4 regions of the Bacillus sp. EB106-04-04-XG123 genome follow, and region 2 is predicted to be linked to each of the others. Evidence: riboswitches for the same ligand, from Rfam matches in the RefSeq annotation. Region 2 holds a riboswitch; each other region holds the start of a gene.
The links. Region 2 has a riboswitch for S-adenosylmethionine ahead of mtnW (2,3-diketo-5-methylthiopentyl-1-phosphate enolase). Riboswitches for the same ligand answer to the same signal wherever they lie in the genome.
Positions count from the first base shown of each region.

Region 1: another riboswitch for S-adenosylmethionine. It lies ahead of AC3WTB_RS03555 (methionine biosynthesis PLP-dependent protein); the one in region 2 lies ahead of mtnW (2,3-diketo-5-methylthiopentyl-1-phosphate enolase).
Region 3: another riboswitch for S-adenosylmethionine. It lies ahead of AC3WTB_RS01845 (DUF2292 domain-containing protein); the one in region 2 lies ahead of mtnW (2,3-diketo-5-methylthiopentyl-1-phosphate enolase).
Region 4: another riboswitch for S-adenosylmethionine. It lies ahead of AC3WTB_RS09345 (5-methyltetrahydropteroyltriglutamate--homocysteine S-methyltransferase); the one in region 2 lies ahead of mtnW (2,3-diketo-5-methylthiopentyl-1-phosphate enolase).

Region 1 covers NZ_JBYTDZ010000001.1:688,414-693,580, forward strand. The annotation lists gene AC3WTB_RS03540 (hypothetical protein) at 1-76, shown strand, start outside; tRNA gene AC3WTB_RS03545 (tRNA-Val) at 171-243, opposite strand; gene metC (cystathionine beta-lyase) at 376-1,554, opposite strand; gene AC3WTB_RS03555 (methionine biosynthesis PLP-dependent protein) at 1,551-2,669, opposite strand; SAM riboswitch class I at 2,748-2,869, opposite strand; gene AC3WTB_RS03560 (alpha/beta hydrolase) at 3,091-3,831, shown strand; gene AC3WTB_RS03565 (YjcG family protein) at 3,884-4,399, shown strand; gene AC3WTB_RS03570 (GNAT family N-acetyltransferase) at 4,406-4,840, shown strand; gene AC3WTB_RS03575 (hypothetical protein) at 4,923-5,167, opposite strand, start outside.
Region 2 covers NZ_JBYTDZ010000001.1:565,063-570,229, reverse strand. The annotation lists gene AC3WTB_RS02895 (pyridoxal phosphate-dependent aminotransferase) at 25-1,215, shown strand; SAM riboswitch class I at 1,260-1,361, shown strand; gene mtnW (2,3-diketo-5-methylthiopentyl-1-phosphate enolase) at 1,464-2,684, shown strand; gene AC3WTB_RS02885 (2-hydroxy-3-keto-5-methylthiopentenyl-1-phosphate phosphatase) at 2,684-3,379, shown strand; gene AC3WTB_RS02880 (methylthioribulose 1-phosphate dehydratase) at 3,343-3,981, shown strand; gene AC3WTB_RS02875 (1,2-dihydroxy-3-keto-5-methylthiopentene dioxygenase) at 3,998-4,528, shown strand; gene AC3WTB_RS02870 (aspartyl-phosphate phosphatase Spo0E family protein) at 4,829-5,071, shown strand; gene kinD (sporulation kinase KinD) at 5,118-5,167, opposite strand, start outside.
Region 3 covers NZ_JBYTDZ010000001.1:364,115-369,281, reverse strand. The annotation lists gene AC3WTB_RS01860 (dihydroorotate dehydrogenase) at 1-174, shown strand, start outside; gene pyrF (orotidine-5'-phosphate decarboxylase) at 146-850, shown strand; gene pyrE (orotate phosphoribosyltransferase) at 858-1,496, shown strand; SAM riboswitch class I at 1,658-1,760, shown strand; gene AC3WTB_RS01845 (DUF2292 domain-containing protein) at 1,877-1,981, shown strand; gene AC3WTB_RS01840 (phosphoadenylyl-sulfate reductase) at 2,027-2,728, shown strand; gene cysP (sulfate permease) at 2,742-3,806, shown strand; gene sat (sulfate adenylyltransferase) at 3,864-5,000, shown strand; gene cysC (adenylyl-sulfate kinase) at 5,015-5,167, shown strand, end outside.
Region 4 covers NZ_JBYTDZ010000002.1:767,514-772,680, reverse strand. The annotation lists gene AC3WTB_RS09355 (beta-glucoside-specific PTS transporter subunit IIABC) at 1-407, shown strand, start outside; gene bglH (aryl-phospho-beta-d-glucosidase) at 379-1,797, shown strand; gene AC3WTB_RS09345 (5-methyltetrahydropteroyltriglutamate--homocysteine S-methyltransferase) at 1,851-2,975, opposite strand; SAM riboswitch class I at 3,064-3,176, opposite strand; gene AC3WTB_RS09340 (gluconate:H+ symporter) at 3,259-4,578, opposite strand; gene AC3WTB_RS09335 (four-carbon acid sugar kinase family protein) at 4,629-5,167, opposite strand, start outside.

The DNA of each region.
Region 1 (5,167 bases), 120 kb from region 2:
TAAATTAGAATTTAACACTGCAGAACACTTTAATCATTTTGATCCTAAAAATATTGAGAAACAATCTGGCGGATAAAGTTCGTCCCCAATTCGTCCCCAATCAAAATAAACAGAACAAATATTCGCTGTCAGAAAAACAAAAAACCCTTGCTAAGCAAGGGTTTCAACGATGATTCCGACTGGGCTCGAACCAGCGACCTCTACCCTGTCAAGGTAGCGCTCTCCCAGCTGAGCTACGGAATCGGGTTATGTATCAGTTCTGGGCTTTCTGTTACTGACAGTCTCTATTATATAACCATAATAATAAAGCGTCAATGGTTTTGTTTAAAAAAGGTCAAAAAGCCGGCGGCTGTGCCGGCTTTTTTCTCTCCTTCTTTATGATTGGTTCACAAGAACAGGCTTTAGTTGATCGAGTGCTTGTTTGAAGTCACGTTTGAGGTCTTCTCCGTTTTCGACACCTACACTTAAACGAAGCAGCCCATCTGTAATCCCTCTTTTTTCTCTTTCTTCTTTTGGCATAGCCGCATGTGACATTTTGGCTGGATACGACAGAATGGATTCGACGGCGCCGAGGCTGACGGCGAATACAGGTAATGTGACGGCATCCACTAATTCTTTGACTGCCGCTTGGTTTTCTAGTTCAAATGAGAGAACAGCCCCTGCTCCGCTCGCTTGCTTTCGCTGAATATCTGCACCCGGGTGATCATCTAAGCCTGGATAGTATACTTTTTTGACCGCAGGATGTTCTTTAAGAAATGAAGCTAGCTCGAAGGCCGTTTGACTAGCTTTTTCTAATCTGACTTGAAGGGTTTTTAACCCTCTTAACACGAGCCAGCAATCCTGCACACCAAGGACCGCACCGAAGGAGTTTTGCAGTGAATAGAGTTCGTCTCCCAGCTTCTCATCTTTCACCACAGCTAAGCCTGACAGCACATCACTGTGGCCGCTTAAAAATTTCGTTGCACTATGCAGAACAACATCCACACCAAGGTCCAGCGGACGCTGAAGGGCAGGCGTTAAAAACGTATTATCTAAGAAAGTCAAACAGTCATGCTCTTTCGCAAGCTGTACGACACCTTCAATATCTGTAATACCTAGTGTTGGATTTGACGGTGTTTCCATGTAAATGACCTTTGTATTCGATTGAATACCTCTTTTGACTTCATTCAAATCCGTCATATCCACAAAGGTATGCTCAATTCCAAATCTCGACAGAACTTGAGTGATCATTCGGAAAGTCCCGCCATACACATCTCTTGTGACAAGCACGTGATCTCCCTTAGATAATAGAAGAAAAGCAGTTGAAATGGCTGCCATGCCTGATGCAAAGGCAAGCCCTCTCGTTCCTCCTTCCAGCGCCGCAATCGTATCCTCTAATGCTTGACGTGTCGGAGTCCCCGATCTCGAGTAGTCATATTGGCCAAATTCATCGAAGCTGCTTTGATGAAAGGTGGATGCATGCTGAATCGGTACACTGACTGCACCTGTTGAACGGTCTGTTTTAAACGCATTATGAACGAGTTGTGTTTCGAGTGTCCAATCGTGTGTGGTCATTTGACGTGTACCTCCTCTTTAACTTGTGATAGTGCCTGTTTCAGGTCTGCTTTCAGGTCATCTACATGCTCGATGCCAACAGAGAAACGGAGCAGCTTGTTACATACACCGTTTGCAATGCGAATCTCTTCTGGGATATCCATGTGTGTTTGCGTTGCAGGATACGTAATGAAGCTTTCGACTCCGCCAAGGCTTTCAGCAAAACAAATCGTTTTTAGCTGCTTTAAAAATGGATTGACCCAGTCCTCTTTAGCTACTCGGAATGACAGCATGCCTCCCTTTCCTGGATAAAGGACATCTTGAATTTCTGGCTGCTTTTCTAAAAACTGTGCCAGCTCCTTCGCATTTGCCTCGTGCTGGCGCATTCTAAGAGCCAGTGTTTTCATTCCTCTCATTAAAAGCCATGAGTCAAATGGTGATAGAACCGCTCCAATCGCGTTTTGATGCTGGAACATTTCTTCAGACAGCTGCTCTCCTTTTGTCACCACAAGCCCTGCAAGAACATCATTATGTCCGCCTAAATATTTGGTTGCGCTATGAATGACAATGTCTGCTCCAAGCGTAATTGGCTTTTGCAAGACTGGTGTGTAAAAGGTGTTATCGACAATCACCAAAGCGCCATGCTCTTTTGCAATCTTCGCTATTTTTTGAATATCTGCTTCCTGCATCAATGGGTTTGTCGGTGTTTCAATAAAGACCGCTTTTGTGTTTGGCGTAATTTTAGAGCGTAAACAGTCTTCATCTGCAAAATCATCATAAAGAAAACGTAAGCCGTACTTTTTCCATTCGTTTTCAAACAAACGGTATGTACCGCCATATAGGTCTGATGAGACGATGAGTTCATCTCCGCTTTCAAATAGAGCCATGATCGTTTGAATCGCAGCCATTCCCGAACTGAAGGCAAAACCGGCCGTCCCTTCTTCGAGTGAAGCAATTGCATCCTCTACGAGCTGTCTTGTTGGGTTTTTCGTTCGAATATAATCAAATCCTGTAGATTCCCCTATACCTCTATGTCTGTATGCTGTCGAAAGGTAAACGGGAGGACTGACAGTGCCAGTCACCTCTTCGCTACGGTTTCCAATCTGCGCTAATTTCGTTTCCACATGTTCTGTCATTTGACACCATCCTAAGTAAAAATCTGATTTCAAAACAGAAAACCCCTTCTTCATAAGAAGAAGGGGTTTAATCGCTTCCTCTTATCTTCCAAGCAAAAAAGCTGCTTGCTGGATTTAGCACCTTGGTACATCACATGAAGTGATGCATACCGGTTGCTGAGGTTTCAAAGGGCCAGTCCCTCCACCTCTCACGATAAGAATGTGTTGTCTGTCTGTTCTAATTCTTAATACTGTAACCCATTAAATCTCATTTTTCAAGGGGAAATGTCATGATTAATTAAAATTTTCTGTATTTTATAACAGAATCGATGTTATACGGTTTGATTGCATGTTAGCATATAGGAACAACGCTGTTTTTCGTGTTACAATGAATGGAAACGTTTCACTTTATGATGAATTTGGTTAGCTGGAGGAATGGATTATGGTGAAGAAAACAGGAATCATTCAAGAAGAAACCTTACAGTCAAAAGAACTTGGGGCGGACATGACCATTTTGATCTATTTGCCAGTCAATTACTCCCCCCTTTATACATATCATGTCATCATTGCCCAGGATGGTCATGATTATTTCCGCCTAGGCAAAATAGGCAGACAGGCAGAAGAATTGATGCAGAACAAAGAAATGGAACGCTCGATTATCATTGGTGTCCCTTATGAAAATGTTACGGAAAGACGGAACACGTATCATCCAGACGGCACACAGTTTGAAGCGTATAAACGCTTTTTAGCTAATGAACTGGTTCCTTATATTGATGAACACTATCCAACCTATCAAATTGGATCAGGACGTACGTTTATTGGTGATTCACTGGGTGCGACGATTTCCCTCATGACAGCCATTGATTATCCTTCTTTATTTGGCGGGCTGATTTTGCAGTCCCCTTATGTTGACGAGTCGGTTCTAGAAGCCGTCAAACAGTCGACAGCCCTTTCTCATTATGCGATTATCCATCAAATTGGGCTGGAGGAAACCGCTGTGAAAACAACAGATGGCCAGGTGCTTGATTTTGTTCAGCCGAATGATGATTTAAAGGCCCTTCTTGAACAATCTGGAGCGGATTATTTATTTGAGACATTCGAAGGGGATCATAAATGGACGTATTGGCAGCCGCTCATTGCGCCTTCGTTAAAAAGAATGCTCCCATATTCGTTAATCAACTGAATTTTGTTATAATAAATAATAATAAATACTTTCTTATTCAGGAGGGAACATGATGAAATACGGAGTTGTTATATTTCCATCAAAAAAATTGCAAGATATTGCGAACTCTTACCGGAAGCGTTATGATCCGAACTATGCACTCATACCGCCTCATTTAACATTAAGAACACCTTTTGAATTAACGGATCTAGAAGCGGCTGAGGTCGTCTCAACGTTAAGAGATTATGCAAAAAATGCTTCTCCTATTACGTTACGTATTAAAAAATTCAGTTCATTCGCTCCTGTAAACAACGTCATTTATATGAAAGTAGAACCGAACGAGGACATCATGGCGCTCAATGAAAGATTGTACGCAGAGCCACTGGCTGGTACACCTGAATATGCCTTTGTTCCGCATGTCACAGTGGCTCAAAAACTATCAGATGATGAGCATTCAGACGTACTTGGTACATTAAAGCTGAGAAAGATTGACCATGAAGAAACAGTGGATCGCTTCCACCTTTTATATCAATTAGAAAACGGATCTTGGACCGTCTATGAAACATTTATTTTAGGAGAAGAGGGTTAAAGACATTTGAAAACAGTCATCGCAACAGAACAAACACAACGAGAAGATGCATATTACGTTCGAAAAGAAGTATTCGTCAAAGAACAAGAAGTTCCAGTAGAGATCGAAATAGATGAACTAGAGGACAAAGCCACCCATTTTGTCATTTACAATGATGACAAAAAGCCTCAGGCGGCCGCTAGACTGCGGATCATTGAGGGATCAAAGGCAAAGCTAGAAAGAATTTGTGTGTTAAAAGAGGCGCGCTCCTTCGGCCTTGGCCTCAAGCTATTAGAGGCGCTAGAAACAGAAGCAATTGCTAATGGAGCAAAAGAAGCGGTGATGCATGCCCAAGTCCATGCGCTTCCTTTCTACGAAAAGAAAGGCTACAAAGCGGTTTCTGAACCGTTTGAAGAAGCGGGAATCACCCATGTCAAAATGACAAAAACACTGTCTGTTTGACCAAAAGAAAAGCCAGAGCATTCAAAATGCCCTGGCTTTTTCTTTTTCATTATCGTTCGCCAATGGAAGAAAGCGCAATCATTTATATATACGTATTGATATGAACGCCTTTTCCTTCCTCCATAAACATATCTCGTACAAAGCGTTCCCGCTTTTTTTGCTGTACTTTCGTTTCCGCTTCTGTCACTAAGTCCTCTTTTTTCTCCAGCTCTCTGTAAATCTTGTCATGAAAGGTGCGAGTAACCTTTGTTACTTTCGCGTAGTCTTCTTTATCCTGAGGAGCTGGACGATTGATATATTGAAAATACAGATCCGGCTGAATCGGGG
Region 2 (5,167 bases):
GTAACTTGAATAGAAGGTGAAGAAATGGAATTCCAGCAATCAGATGTGTTGAAACAATTACCGAAACAATTTTTTGCGTCCCTTGTCCAAAAGGTGCAGAAAAAAGTGCAGGAAGGGGCAGATATCATTAATTTGGGGCAGGGAAATCCTGATCAGCCAACTCCTCCCCACATTGTAAAAGCCATGCAGGAAGCGGTAGCAAAACCTGAAAATCATCAATACTCCTCATTCCGTGGAACAGCGAAATTAAAAAAGGCCGCTGCCGCTTTTTATGAAAGAGAATATGGCGTTACGCTTGATCCAAAGACGGAAATTGCGATTTTATTTGGCGGGAAAGCAGGGCTTGTTGAGCTGCCTCAATGTCTGCTGAATCCGGGTGATACGCTTCTCGTCCCTGACCCAGGTTATCCTGATTATTGGTCAGGTGCTGTACTTGCTGGAGCTCATATGGTGACCATGCCACTTCTTGAAAAAAATGATTTTTTACCTGACTACGATTTGCTGCCTGAGGATGATAAGAAAAAGGCAAAATTAATGTATTTAAATTACCCCAACAATCCGACGGGGGCTACGGCAAGCCGTTCATTTTTTAAAGAAACCGTTACATTTGCGAAAGATCACAAGCTTTGTGTTGTCCATGATTTTGCATATGGCGGCATTGGATTTGATGGGGAAAAGCCGATCAGCTTTCTGCAAGTAGATGGAGCGAAAGAGACGGGAATAGAAATTTACACATTGTCTAAAACGTACAATATGGCAGGGTGGAGAGTAGGATTTGCAGCAGGGAATCCGTCTGTTATTGAAGCGATTGAGCTTTATCAGGATCATTTGTTTGTCTCGTTGTTTAAAGCCACGCAGGATGCAGCAGCGGAAGCCCTATTAAGCGATCAAACATGCGTACGGGTGCAAAATGACCGATATGAGAAAAGGCGGAATGTGTGGATAGCTGCCTGCAAAGAAATTGGCTGGGAAGTCAGTGCACCAAAGGGATCATTTTTTGCTTGGTTAAAGGTGCCAGAAGGATATACATCTGAAGCCTTTTCTGATTTATTATTAGAAAAAGCACATGTTGTTGTAGCGCCAGGTAACGGCTTTGGTGCTCACGGTGAAGGGTACGTGAGAGTAGGGCTTCTTACAAGCGAGGAGCGGTTACAAGAAGCTGCTCAGCGCATCGCTGCCTTGAAGCTGTTTGAAAAAAAGCCATTGACAACATAAAAAAATGGTGCGATAATTCAGGCAATATTTAAGAAAATTGAATATTCTTATCAAGAGTAGGCAGAGGGACTAGCCCAATGAAGCCCGGCAACCGACTTCCATGAAGCACGGTGCTAATTCTTGCAGCAAGCGCTGAGAGATAAGATTCGGAAGAATGACACGAAACAACCTCTTTAAGGCGCTCAAGAAGCACTTGAAGAGGTTTTTTTATTGAACATATGCATGATGCAATCGAAAGGGGATTCCTAGTGAGTGAATTACTGGCAACATACGTATTAACACATCGAGAGGATGAACAAATAAATCGAAAAGCGGAGCAGATCGCGCTTGGTTTAACAGTTGGATCATGGACGGATTTGCCGCAGCTCAAAAAGGAGCAGCTTCAAAAGCATAAAGGCCGAGTTGAAAAAGTATTAGAAAAGGCTGCTCCAGCCGAAAATGGTCTTTATCAATCAGAGGTGACCATTGCTTATCCTGAGGCAAACTTTTCAGCAGATTTACCAGCTGTTTTCACGACAATTTTTGGAAAGCTTTCACTAGACGGAAAAGTGAAGCTAGTCGATATCCAATTTTCTGAAGAATTTAAAAAAAGCCTGCCAGGACCGGTATTTGGAATTGATGGCATACGAAATAAGGTAAATGTATTTGATCGTCCATTATTGATGAGTATTTTTAAAGGTGTTATCGGCCGTGATATGCAGGATTTAAAAGAGCAGCTCCGTTTACAGGCATTAGGCGGGGTTGACCTCATCAAAGACGATGAAATTTTATTTGAAAGTCCATTAGCTCCTTTTGAAGAGCGAATCAAAGAAGGAAAAGAGATTTTAAAAGAAACCTATGAAGAGACAGGACACCGCACGCTGTATGCTGTCAATTTAACGGGCAGAACCTTTGACCTGAGGGATCGAGCGAGAAAGGCCGCTGAACTTGGAGCAGATGCGCTCTTATTCAATGTCTTTGCTTACGGTCTTGATGTCATGCAAAGCTTAGCTGAGGATCCAGATATTCCACTGCCTATTATGGCGCATCCCGCAGTGAGTGGTGCATTGACATCCTCTCCTGAATATGGATTCTCGCATTCTCTTCTTTTAGGCAAATTAAACCGATATGCTGGCGCTGATTTGAGCCTCTTTCCCTCACCTTATGGATCGGTTGCACTTCCGAAAAAGGATGCCCTTGGAATCTATGAAGCTTGCGTGAAAGAGGATACGGTTCAAAAAACATTCCCTGTCCCGTCAGCAGGCATTCATCCAGGAATGGTTCCAGTATTGATCAAAGATTTTGGAATTGATCATGTGATTAACGCAGGCGGAGGCATTCACGGACATCCGCGGGGAGCCATCGGCGGAGGGAAGGCATTTCGTTCGATCATTGATGCCGTGATACATGAAGAGTCTATCCAAGATAAGGCGGCTTCCTGCCAAGACTTAAAAGCGGCACTTGATCTTTGGGGAAGGGTAGCAGAATAATGAAAAAACCAATTGTGTGTTGTGATTTTGATGGAACAATTACAAAAAATGATAATATCATCCGCATCATGAAACAGTTTGCACCGAGTGAATGGACGAAACTGAAGGATGGTGTCCTGTCAAAGGAAATTACCATTCAAGAAGGCGTTGGGCAGATGTTTCAATTACTGACAAGTGATCAGAAGGAAGCCATTCAATCATTTATTTTAGAGGATACAGAGATTCGAGAAGGATTTAAGCAATTTGTGGATGAGGTAAAAAAAGCAGACATTCCTTTCTATGTACTTAGTGGGGGGATGGACTTTTTTGTCTACCCCATCCTCGAAGGCATTGTCGATCGAGACGATATTTATTGCAATCATGCATCATTTGGGGAAGAGCATATTCAGATTGAATGGCCGCATGCCTGCGATACGCAATGTCAAAATGGATGCGGATGCTGCAAGCCCTCAATCATTCGAAACCTGACTCATGAGGATGATTTCATCATCATGATCGGAGATTCAGTGACTGATGTGGAGGCAGCGAAACATGCAGATCTTACGTTCGCGCGCGACTACTTGCTCAATGAATGTCAAGAGCTTGGGCTCGTACATAAGGAGTTTGACACATTTATTGATCTACACGCGCAATTTGTTCAAATAAAGGAAGTGAAGGAATGGCAGACGCAAAGAGCAAACGCTGGCAGGAGCTAGCAGACGTTAAACGTGAACTGGCCCAAAGAGACTGGTTTTTCGGAACAAGCGGTAATTTATCGATCAAGGTGTCGGATGATCCAATCACGTTTTTGGTGACGGCAAGCGGCAAAGATAAACGAAAAGAAACAAACGAAGATTTTGTGCTAGTAAATGCGGCAGGCCAGCCCCATGATCCGAACGAGACGCTTAGACCATCAGCTGAAACACTGCTTCACACGTACGTGTATGAACGGACGAAAGCAGGCTGCTGCCTCCATGTCCACACCATTGATAATAATGTGATGTCAGAGCTGTATGGGGATAAGGGAGAGATTCGTTTTAAAGGCAACGAAATCATCAAAGCGCTTGGTTATTGGGAAGAGGATGCAGAAGTGTCGATTCCGATTATTGAAAATCCAGCTCATATTCCGCATCTTGCAGAGCAATTTGCCAAACATCTGACACTAGAGGCGTCATCTGGTGCTGTACTCATTCGCAATCACGGCATCACGGTCTGGGGAAAAACAGCCTTTGAAGCAAAACGAGTATTAGAAGCATATGAGTTTTTATTTAGCTATCACTTAAAATTAGCGCTGTATCAACAGCAGCTTGTAAGATAAAAAGGAGGAAAAGCAAATGGCGACGATTTTGATTCACAATGAAGAGAACACATTACTTGAGAACGAGCAAGAGGTTGCATCATATTTAGAAAACCAAGGGGTTATTTATGAGCATTGGGATATTGAAAAGCTGCCAAACCGTTTATCAGAAAAGTATGATTTAACCGATGAGGAAAAGGAAGAGATTTTGACTGTTTTCCAAAAGGAAATTCAAAGTATTTCTGAAAAAAGAGGGTACAAAGCGCAGGATGTGATTTCATTATCTGATGCCACGCCAAATCTTGATGAACTGCTCCAAAACTTTAAACGTGAGCATCACCATACAGATGATGAAGTACGCTTTATTGTGAGCGGGCACGGAATCTTTGCTATTCAAGGCAAGGATGGCGTCTTTTTTGATGTGAGATTGAACCCAGGTGATTTAATTTCTGTTCCGCCAAACATCCGTCATTACTTTACACTTCAAGAGGATCGCAAAGTGGTTGCAGTTCGCATATTTGTCACAACTGAGGGCTGGGTGCCAATTTACGAGGAAGAAACGGTTTAATGATAGAGCTGATCATTCCGCATGAGGCGGAAGATCAGCTTTTTTTTAGGAAATTAGACATAAAATGTGAAAGAAAATAGTTGATTTTGATCTTCTGTATAGGATAAAATTCTGTTTAATCAATGTGACAGTCCTGTCCAAATTTGAAGTTTACCCCCAAATTTGATTGGGTAAAAGGTCTTTAGGCTGTAAAAAATTAAATAAAATAAGCATATTTAATTTAATTTACAAATAAAGTATAATTTTGGTGTCGGATCATTTTGAGCATAGACAGTCGAAATCATTGCGGGAGCTGAGATCATGAATATTTATGTAAGGAAAGAACAATTGCTGATGTCCATTGATGAGAAGAGAAAACAGATGGTAGAAGCTGCTCAAGTGGAAGGGTACACTGGTGAGATGACAATTAAATATAGTCAAGAACTGGACAACCTGATGAATGAGTATCAGCATCTTCTTTTTCATGAGAAACAATCTGCCCCCTCCTTTCATGATCTTGTGTCTCAAATGAGTCTTTTATCTGTGAACCGTCCCTCTTATTGACATGAAAAACCGGTCTTGCATAAGCAAAACCGGCTGACATCTTCAGCTATGCTGAGTGAGCAGAAGGAAGCATGATCATAACAGTCGTTCCTTTAT
Region 3 (5,167 bases), 200 kb from region 2:
CTAGCAGGTGCAAGTGCAGTAGCTGTCGGCACAGCCAATTTTGTGAATCCATTTATTTGCCCGGAAATCATTGAAGAGCTGCCAAATGTGTTAGCAGCATATGGTTATTCATCTGTAGAGGAATGTATCGGAAGGAGCTGGAAACATGAAGCACTTGCCCATCATCGCGCTTGATTTTCCATCAGGGAAGGACGCGCTTGCCTTTTTAGACCCTTTTGAAGGGACACCATTATTTGTGAAGGTAGGCATGGAGCTGTTTTACCAAGAAGGTCCTGCCATCATTGACGCACTAAAAGAAAAAAATTGCCGTATTTTCCTTGATCTGAAGCTTCATGATATTCCAACAACCGTGCAAAAAGCGATGAACCGGCTTGCTGCACTTGGTGTTGATTTGGTCAATGTGCATGCTGCTGGCGGGAAACGAATGATGCAGGCTGCGTTAGAGGGACTTGAAAGCGGGACTCCTGCTGGACAAAACCGCCCGGGCATTATTGCAGTGACCCAGCTGACTAGTACGTCAGAAGACATGATGAGAAATGAATTACTCATTGACCGTCCGCTGCAAGAGACTGTGATCCGGTACGGACAATTAGCATATGAAAGTGGGCTGGACGGGGTTGTTTGTTCTGTTCATGAATCTAAAGCACTTCATGAACATATTTCACCATCCTTTCTCACTGTAACGCCAGGAATTCGCTTACCGAATGATCAAACTGATGACCAACAGCGCGTGGCGACACCGGCCTATGCAAAAGAGCAAGGTGTTTCACAAATCGTTGTTGGAAGATCAATCACAAAAGCTGATAAACCAATAGAAGCCTATCATCAAATTTTGAAAGAGTGGGAGTGACTGCCAGATGAAATCAAAAATCGCGAAACATCTATTACAAATCAAAGCGGTCTCATTAAAACCAGACGAACCGTTTACATGGGCGAGCGGTATAAAATCACCGATCTATTGTGATAACCGCCTGACATTGTCATTTCCAGAAGTGAGACACGACATTGCTGAAGGTCTAAAAGATTTGATTCTCACTCATTTCAAGGGAGCAGAGGTTGTCGCGGGTACTGCAACAGCAGGCATTCCTCATGCGGCATTAGCAGCAGACCGCTTGAACATCCCGATGTGTTATGTCAGAAGTAAGCCGAAAGCACATGGAAAAGGAAATCAAATTGAAGGGGCCGTATCAAAAGGCCAAAAGGTTGTCGTCGTAGAAGACCTTATTTCCACAGGAGGCAGTGTGCTTGAAGTGGTCGCTGCTCTTCAAGATGAGGGCTGCGAGGTACTAGGAGTTGCCGCGATCTTCACATACGGACTGCCAAAAGCAGCGGCAGCCTTTCAAGAAAAAAATATTCCATATGTCACCCTAACAGACTATGACACATTGACAGACGTGGCACTTGAACTGAAAGCGATTGAGCCTGCTGCGATGAACAAACTAAAACGCTGGAGACAAGATCCTTCCTCAGAATCTTGGATGGAAGAAACGGTCTGAAAAGTCAAAGCCCATCGTTAACAAAAACTGTGCCTGCCCGCACAGTTTTTTATTTAGGTAAAAATAGTAAAAAAGACTCAAATTTTAATAAAAACTAATCCTATCAATAAAGTCGGGTTGACTTTTGTTTGAATTGTGTTAATATTTAAGACAAATTGAAACTCTTATCCAGAGAGGTGGAGGGACTGGCCCGATGAAACCCGGCAACCTGCGATTCGCAAGGTGCTACTTCCTGCAAAATGATTCTATTTTGAAAGATAAGGAAATCGTGAGCTTCCTCATCTTTCTTTCGGACTGAAAGAAAGTTTTTTTATTTTAACGGTGAGGAGGAAGAGGAGATGGAAGTGAAACAAAATCAGGATGAGGACTTAGTAAAGCATATGCAAGAACTGATTGGGGATATGAAATTCGGTTCAATTACGTTAATTGTTCAGGACGGTCAAGTGATTCAAGTGGAAAAGAACGAAAAAATTAGATTGAAGTAGTGCGGATAAAAGCAATATGAGCTGTACTCCGGAAGGGGAGAAATCATGTTAACTTATGAAAATTGGCAAGAGCCGTCCATTACATTTCAAGAAGATGATTTGTATAAAGGAGCCCTGTCTGTACTGAAATGGGCGTACGGTCATTATGGTGACCAGCTCGTATATGCGTGCAGCTTTGGGATTGAGGGCATCGTTCTGATTGATCTGATTGCAAAAGTAAAAAAAGATGCGAAAATTGTCTTTTTAGATACAGGTCTGCATTTTAAAGAAACATACGACACAATTGATGCAGTAAAGGAAAGATACCCGGGTTTAGACATTGAACTGAAAACGCCTGAGCTGACGGTTGAACAGCAAAATGAGCAGCACGGTGATCAATTATGGAAAACAAATCCTCAAAGCTGCTGCCATATGCGTAAGGTCATTCCTTTGCAAGAAGCCCTATCTGGTTATCCAGCTTGGCTTTCCGGTTTAAGAAGAGAGCAGTCACCAAAACGAGCAGGGACGAATTTCTTAAATAAGGATGAAAAATTCAAATCAGTGAAAGTATGTCCGCTTATCCATTGGACGTGGAAGGACATATGGAGATATGCATCTAGAGAAGAACTTACTTATAATCCGCTGCATGACCAGGGATATCCAAGTATCGGCTGTGCACCGTGTACACAACCAGCATTTACTGCAGATGATCTGCGTTCTGGCAGATGGTCAGGCACAGCAAAGACAGAGTGCGGATTACATGAGTAAGGGAGCATAATGTATGGAAATCGCCGCAATTTTATTTAGTCTATTCTTTGCTTTAAACATAGGCGCAAGCGGAGCAGCTGCTTCTATGGGCATTGCGTACGGGTCAGGCGCGATTCAAAAGCCCATTTATGCGCTCAGCGTTTGTGCAGTTGGGATTTTAGCAGGTTCAGTGATTGGCGGCGGTGAGGTCGTCAAAACGATCAGCTCTGGTATTATGCCAGAATCAGTCATTACACTTGAAATCGTTTGTATTATCATTGGTTCTGCTGCACTATCACTTTTCATAGCGAATCTGATGGCGATCCCTTTATCAACAAGTGAGGTCACAGTAGGGGCTGTGGTTGGTGTGGCCGTCGCGTATAAAGTATTGTTTGTGAAATCCATTTTAGTGATTGTGGCATTTTGGGTGATCATCCCGATTTTCGCCTTTCTTTTTACCTTTGCTGTCGTCAAAATCATCAGAATGTTCCCTAAACGGAAGCTGTCTAAAAAAGGCACAGCTATTTTATCTGTCGTGTTAATCCTCAGCGGATTTCTAGAGGCGTTTTCAGCTGGTATGAACAATGTCGCAAATGCGGTCGGTCCGCTTGTCGCGTCAGGCGTTTTGTCAGTCGGGCAAGGAACTCTTTACGGCGGGATCTTTGTTGCACTTGGTGCGCTTTTGCTTGGGAGAAGGGTACTAGAAACAAACGGAAAGAAAATCACCCGCTATCAAACGGGCGAAGGGATTTTACTTTCGAGTACCGGTGCCGGGCTTGTCATCGTCAGCTCTATTTTTGGGCTGCCTGTTCCGCTTACACAAATCACCTCCTCGTCTATTATCGGGCTTGGAATGGCAAAAGGCGGGCCAAACATTTTTCACAAACATGTTGTGAAAAAAATGCTGAAAGTGTGGGTGGTGTCACCCTTCTTATCACTCAGCCTATCGTATTTGCTGGTGAGCCTTTTCTTAAAAGGAGACTATTACTCTATCTTTATCATGATGAGTGTACTGCTTGCCTCACTTGGTGCGCTGAGTCTGATGAAGGCAGTCAAAAATGAGAGCAGCTCTATTCATGAACAGGGCGGCGGGATTTAATCACAAATCCGACTATTAACATCTAATAAATATGAACATTGAGAGGAAGATGAACAAATGAGTTTAACACCACATGGTGGCGTATTAATTAATCGAGTAAATGAAGAATATGATCTCAGCACAGTTGCAAAGGAAATTGAACTAGATGCGATCTCCTTTGCAGACCTTGAACTCATTGCAATTGGCGGATATAGTCCAATTGAAGGGTTTTTAACAAAAGCTGATTATGAAGCAGTTGTGAGCAGTATGCGGCTAGCAAGTGGTGTCGTTTGGTCTCTTCCTATTACACTGCCAGTGACAAAAGAAAAGGCGGCGGAAATCCATCAAGGCGATATCGTGCGCTTATCTTATAATGGAACTGTATATGGGGTCATTGAAGTAGAGGATCAATACACACCAGATAAGGAAAAAGAAGCGGTAAATATCTATAAAACTGATGACCGCAATCATCCAGGCGTGAAAAAATTATTTGAACGCGGTGATACTTACATTGGCGGGAAAATTACACTGACGAAACGCAGTGAAAAACCATTCCCTCAATTTACGTATGAGCCAGAAGAAACAAGACGTCATTTTAAAGAAAATGGCTGGAAAACCATTGTTGGTTTCCAAACGAGAAACCCGGTTCATCGTGCGCATGAATATATTCAAAAAACAGCATTAGAAACGGTCGATGGTTTATTCTTAAATCCTCTTGTCGGTGAAACAAAATCTGACGATATCCCGGCAGATGTGAGAATGAAAAGCTATCAAGTGTTATTGAATGGTTATTATCCAAAAGACCGCGTCTTTTTAGGTGTTTTTCCTGCTGCAATGCGTTATGCTGGACCAAAGGAAGCGATATTTCACGCGCTTGTTCGTAAAAATTATGGCTGCACCCATTTTATTGTCGGAAGAGATCATGCAGGTGTTGGTGACTATTACGGCACATACGAGGCGCAGGAACTATTTGATCAATTTACAAGCGAAGAAATCGGTATTACGCCATTAAAATTTGAACACAGCTTCTACTGTAATACATGTGAAGCGATGGCCACACCAAAAACGTGTCCTCACGACAAAAGCGAGCATGTCATTCTTTCAGGTACAAAAGTTCGAACGATGCTGAGAAACGGTGAATTACCACCAAGCACGTTCAGCCGAAAAGAAGTCATTGAAACATTAATCGAAGGATTAAAAACGACGGTATCTTAAAGGGAGGGTATGACATGAGCAACGAACATATCGTGTGGCATGATGCATCTATTACAAAAAAAGAATATCAACAGAAAAACAATCATACGAGCGGCATTATCTGGCTTACAGGTTTAAGCGGATCAGGTAAATCAACGATTGCAAATGCAGCTGCAAGAGAGCTGTTT
Region 4 (5,167 bases), on a different contig from region 2:
CCATTGTGCCAACTGTTGGACGCGTTGTTGCACCGTTCAATGGCAAGGTTGAAACCATTTTTCACACAAAACATGCCATTGGCTTGAAGAGCGACCAAGGCACAGAACTTCTTATTCATGTCGGGATTGACACGGTAAAGCTTGACGGAAAGTATTTCACAAGTCATGTGCAGTCCGGTGATCTTGTTAAAGCAGGAGATGTGCTTGTTGAATTTGATATCAAGGGTATTCAGCAAGAAGGCTATGATGTGACTACACCTGTTATTGTTACCAACACAAATGATTATGCTCAAGTTGATGCTGAAACAGATGGAGCAATTACAGTGAAAGAGACACTGCTTACAGTCAGTGTAGAAGAAAAAGAGGAGGGCATTCAACATGAACAAGTTAGAAAAAACATTTCCTAAAGGTTTCTTATGGGGCGGCGCTGTTGCAGCCAACCAAATTGAAGGTGCAAATAACAAAGATGGAAAAGGCTTATCGACAGCAGACGTATCACCGCATGGTATTATGCACCCATTCGATGAATCAATGAAAGACCTTAACTTATATCATGATGCCATCGATTTCTACCATCGCTATAAAGAAGATATTGCACTATTTGCAGAAATGGGATTCAAGTGCTTCAGACTATCCATTTCTTGGCCGCGTATTTTTCCAAATGGCGACGATGCGGAACCGAATGAAGCAGGCCTCGCTTTTTATGAAAGAGTATTTGATGAACTGCATAAGCATGGAATTGAGCCAGTTGTCACGATCTCTCACTATGAAATGCCGCTTGCACTTGTGAAAAACTACGGCGGATGGAGAAACCGTAAGCTTGTGGATCTTTATGAAACATACGCTAAAACATTGTTCACTCGCTTTAAAGATAAAGTGAAATATTGGATGACCTTCAATGAAATTAATGTCGTGTTACATGCGCCTTTCACTGGCGGCGGGCTTGTATTTGAAGAAGGTGAAGATGAGAAAAGCATTCAATATCAAGCAGCGCATCACCAATTTGTGGCAAGTGCTCTGGCTGTTAAAGCAGGACACGAAATCATTCCAGATGCAAAAATTGGCTGTATGATTGCAGCGATGACCACATATCCGTACAGCTCAAGACCAGAGGATATGTTTGCTGCAATTGAGCAAGACCGCAAAACATTGTTCTTCTCAGATGTACAGGCAAGAGGCTATTACCCAGGTTACATGAAACGTTATTTCCTTGAAAATGACATCAACATTGAGTTCCAAGACGGGGACGAAGACATTTTAAGAAACCATACAGTTGACTATATTGGCTTCAGTTATTATATGAGTTTTGTGACGAGTACAGATCCAAAGGTCCTTGAACAAGTTACTGGTGGTAACCTATTTGAAGGTGTGAAAAACCCATATCTGGAAGCAAGTGATTGGGGCTGGCAAATTGATCCGAAAGGACTTCGTACAACACTGAATCAGCTGTATGACCGCTACCAAAAGCCATTGTTTATCGTAGAAAATGGATTGGGTGCTGTCGATCAAGTAGAAGAAGACGGATCAATTCAAGACGATTACCGAATTGATTACCTCAGAAGCCATTTGCTAGAGGCGAGAGAAGCCATCGCAGACGGAGTCGACCTGATCGGTTATACAAGCTGGGGCCCAATTGACCTAGTCAGCGCATCAACGGCTGAAATGAAAAAACGCTACGGCTTCATTTATGTCGACCGTGATAATGAAGGAAACGGTACATTAGATAGAAAGAAAAAGAAAAGCTTCGATTGGTATAAACAAGTGATTGCGACGAATGGAGATCATTTAGACGCTTAACAAAAAGAGACAAACCGCTCATACGGCGGTTTGTCTTTTTTTCGTCAAAGGGACTAAGAAGTCCACACTTGATCAGCAATCTCAATCACATGACGCAGTTTTTCCCATTGCTGTTCTTCTGTTAACAGGTTGCCTTCCTCTGTTGAGGCGAATCCGCATTGTGGACTCAAACAAATTTGGTTAATGTCCACATATTGAGCCGCTTCCTCAATGCGTTTTTTAATCTGTTCAACTGGCTCAAGCTCACCGTATTTTGAAGTGACAAGGCCTAGTACGATTTGAAGGTTTGGGTTCTTCACATATCGAAGAGGCTCAAATCCGCCAGAACGATCGTCGTCGAATTCTAAAAAGAGACCATCAAGATCTAAGCCGGCGAAAATTGTTTCTGCCGCTGCTTCGTAACCACCTTCAGCTGCCCAAGTTGATTTAAAGTTACCGCGGCAAATGTGCATAGTAATCACCAAATCCTCTGGGCGATCAGCAACAGCTTCATTGATTGTCTTCGCAAACGACTCACGAAGTTCATCCTCTTCACGGCCAAAGGCTTTGATTTGTTCGTGACCTTTTTCAGAAAAGAACACGGCCCATGCCGTATCATCCAGCTGCAAGTAGCGGCAGCCTGCATCATAAAAAGCACGGATGGCTTTCTTATACGCCTGTGCCACATCATGGTGGAATTCCTCTAAGCTGTCATACACTCCTTCTTCAAGCTTTCCACGGAAAAAGAGCATATTCGGACTTGGAATCGTCATTTTAGCTGTATGATCACCAGCGATGCTGTGAAGGAAACGATAATCCTCCAACATTGGATGATCTGTAAAATCGATCTTGCCTGTTACCTTGATCCCTCTTGCTTTTGTCGTCGTGTTATGGAATTGAATGCCCTGATCTGCTTCAAATCCTTCAACCCCATCGAGTCCTTCCAGAAAGTCAAAATGCCACCATGCACGTCTGAACTCACCATCTGTGACAACCTCTAACCCAATTTCTTTTTGCTTCTCTACAATACGTGTGATTTCTTCGTTTTCAATTTGTCGGAGTTGTTCTGCTGTCAGCGTACCGTCTGCTTTTAGCTTGCGTGCTTCCTTGATGCGTTCTGAACGTAGTAAGCTTCCTACTTGATCTGCGCGGTATGGCGGTTTCGTTGTTTTCTTTCCAATGGTTTGTACTTGTGTCATGCTGAATCCCTTCTTTCTTCAGGTTAAAAAATCAAATAAAAAAGCTCTTCCTTGGATAAGGAAGAGCATCATATACTGTGAGAACTCTGCCTTATCTTCAAACAAGCATCTGCTTGCTTAAGGAATTAGCACCATTCTGTTCCTAGGAACAGCGGTTGCCGGGTTTCACAGGGCCAGTCCCTCCACCACTCTTAATAAGGTTACCTTTTGATTCAATTTTCTTAATAAACACAATTATTCAACCTTTTCAGGGAAAAGTCAATGGTTTTTACAATTTAATTTCCTACATGAACAAATCAGCAACAAGAACACCAGCAAGTCCGACAAGTGAAAGCACGGTGACCATCAATGTCCACGTTTTAAAGGTTTGAGCCATTGATAGGTTAAAGTATTCTTTATAAATCCAGAAACCCGCATCATTCACATGAGAGAACGTGATACTGCCGGCACCTGTTGCGATCACCATTAATTCAGGGCTGACACCCGTCAGGCCAATCAGTGGTGCAGAAATGCCAGCCGCCGTGAGACCGGCGACAGTCGCTGATCCTAAAGAGACACGAAGGACAGCAGCAATGAGCCAAGTCAGAAGCAGGGGAGAAAGTGTGCTTCCTTGCATAATCCCTGCAATATATTGATCGACGCCGCTATCAATGAGCACCTGTTTAAAGGCGCCTCCGCCCGCAATAATTAATAAAATCATGGCAATAGAGCCGATAGAATCCGCGATGGACTTCATCACGTCCTGCATGCTCTTTCCTCTTCCAAGCCCAAACGTGTAGATGGCAAGCAGCACTGAGATTAATAGTGCAATCGCCGGTTCGCCTAAAAACTCAGCGGTAGGCAGCAATGGGGAGGAAGGGAAGAAAATTTCTAGAAATGCTCTGAAAGTCATAAGCAATACAGGCAAAACAGCGGTGAAAATGCTAATACCGAAGCTAGGCATTTCTTCTTCTGTGAATTCCTTTGGATTAAATAAGTTCTTTGGAATATGTGCGTGCAACTGGTCTTTTTTAAATAGTTTTGTAAACAGAAGTCCACCTACTAAAACAGCAGGAATCGCTAAAATAATCCCAACCAATAAGGTTTGTCCCATGTTTGCTTGAAAGACATTCGCAATGGCAGTCGGCCCTGGGTGAGGAGGGAGGAAGCCATGTGTGGTGATGAGAGCAGCGACAAGCGGCATGCCCACATACAGCACAGGAAGTCTTGCAGCCTGAGCGATCGTAAAGACTAATGGAATTAAAATAATGAATCCGGTTTCATAAAATAGAGCAATTCCAATCACAAATCCAGTCAGCATTGTCGCCCATTGAATTTTTCCGATGCCAAATCGGTCAATGAGTGTCATCGCGATACGCTGAGCACCGCCAGAATCAGCCATCAATTTCCCAAGCATCGCTCCAAAACCGAGAACGAGTGCCAGGTGTCCGAGCGTACTGCCAAGTCCTTTTTCGACGGAAGCAATCGCTTCTAGCGGTGTCATCCCTTCTAACACAGCAACAATTAAAGAGACAATAATCAAAGAAATGAAAGCGTTTAACTTAAAGACAACCATGAGTAAAAGCAATAACAAAACGCCAAGTCCAATAAACACTAACGACATGATCTTTCCTCCTTTGTGGTGCATAAGGGGGCGCAAACACCCCCTATGCCTTATCCTTCAAGTATGTCTACAGCTTCTTTTAACGTATCCTTTGACCCAACATTTCCCGGGAAAATCACATAAGACATGAAAGGGAATTTACTTTCTTCTCCTGTTTGCCAAACAGGGATCCCTGGTTTGATTTGACCTGCCACGGTCGCACGTCTCACGCTAAGTCCTCTTGTCCCAATATCGCTGGAAGTAATTCCGCCTTTGGCAATGAGATACTTAGGTCGAATGGTGAGGCGCTGGACAATACTTGTCACAGCATCACTAATCTGTACAGAGAGCTTTAATTCTTCCTCTTGGCGATCATCCCCAAGATCAAGCCGTTCTCTTCTTGTATAAACAGCCACAGATTGACCTGCTGCCAACAGTGCTTCAGTTTGCTGAATGACACGGTCAATTTCTTTGCGAAAGGCATCAGGCTCTAACACGAGGTGTGTATTAAATTCAATAAAAGCCATCTCTTTATTTTGCTCAAGCGCTTTTAATTGTTCTGTTGTTTTTTTCACATGAGAACCGACCATAATGAGGCCACCATGAGGGC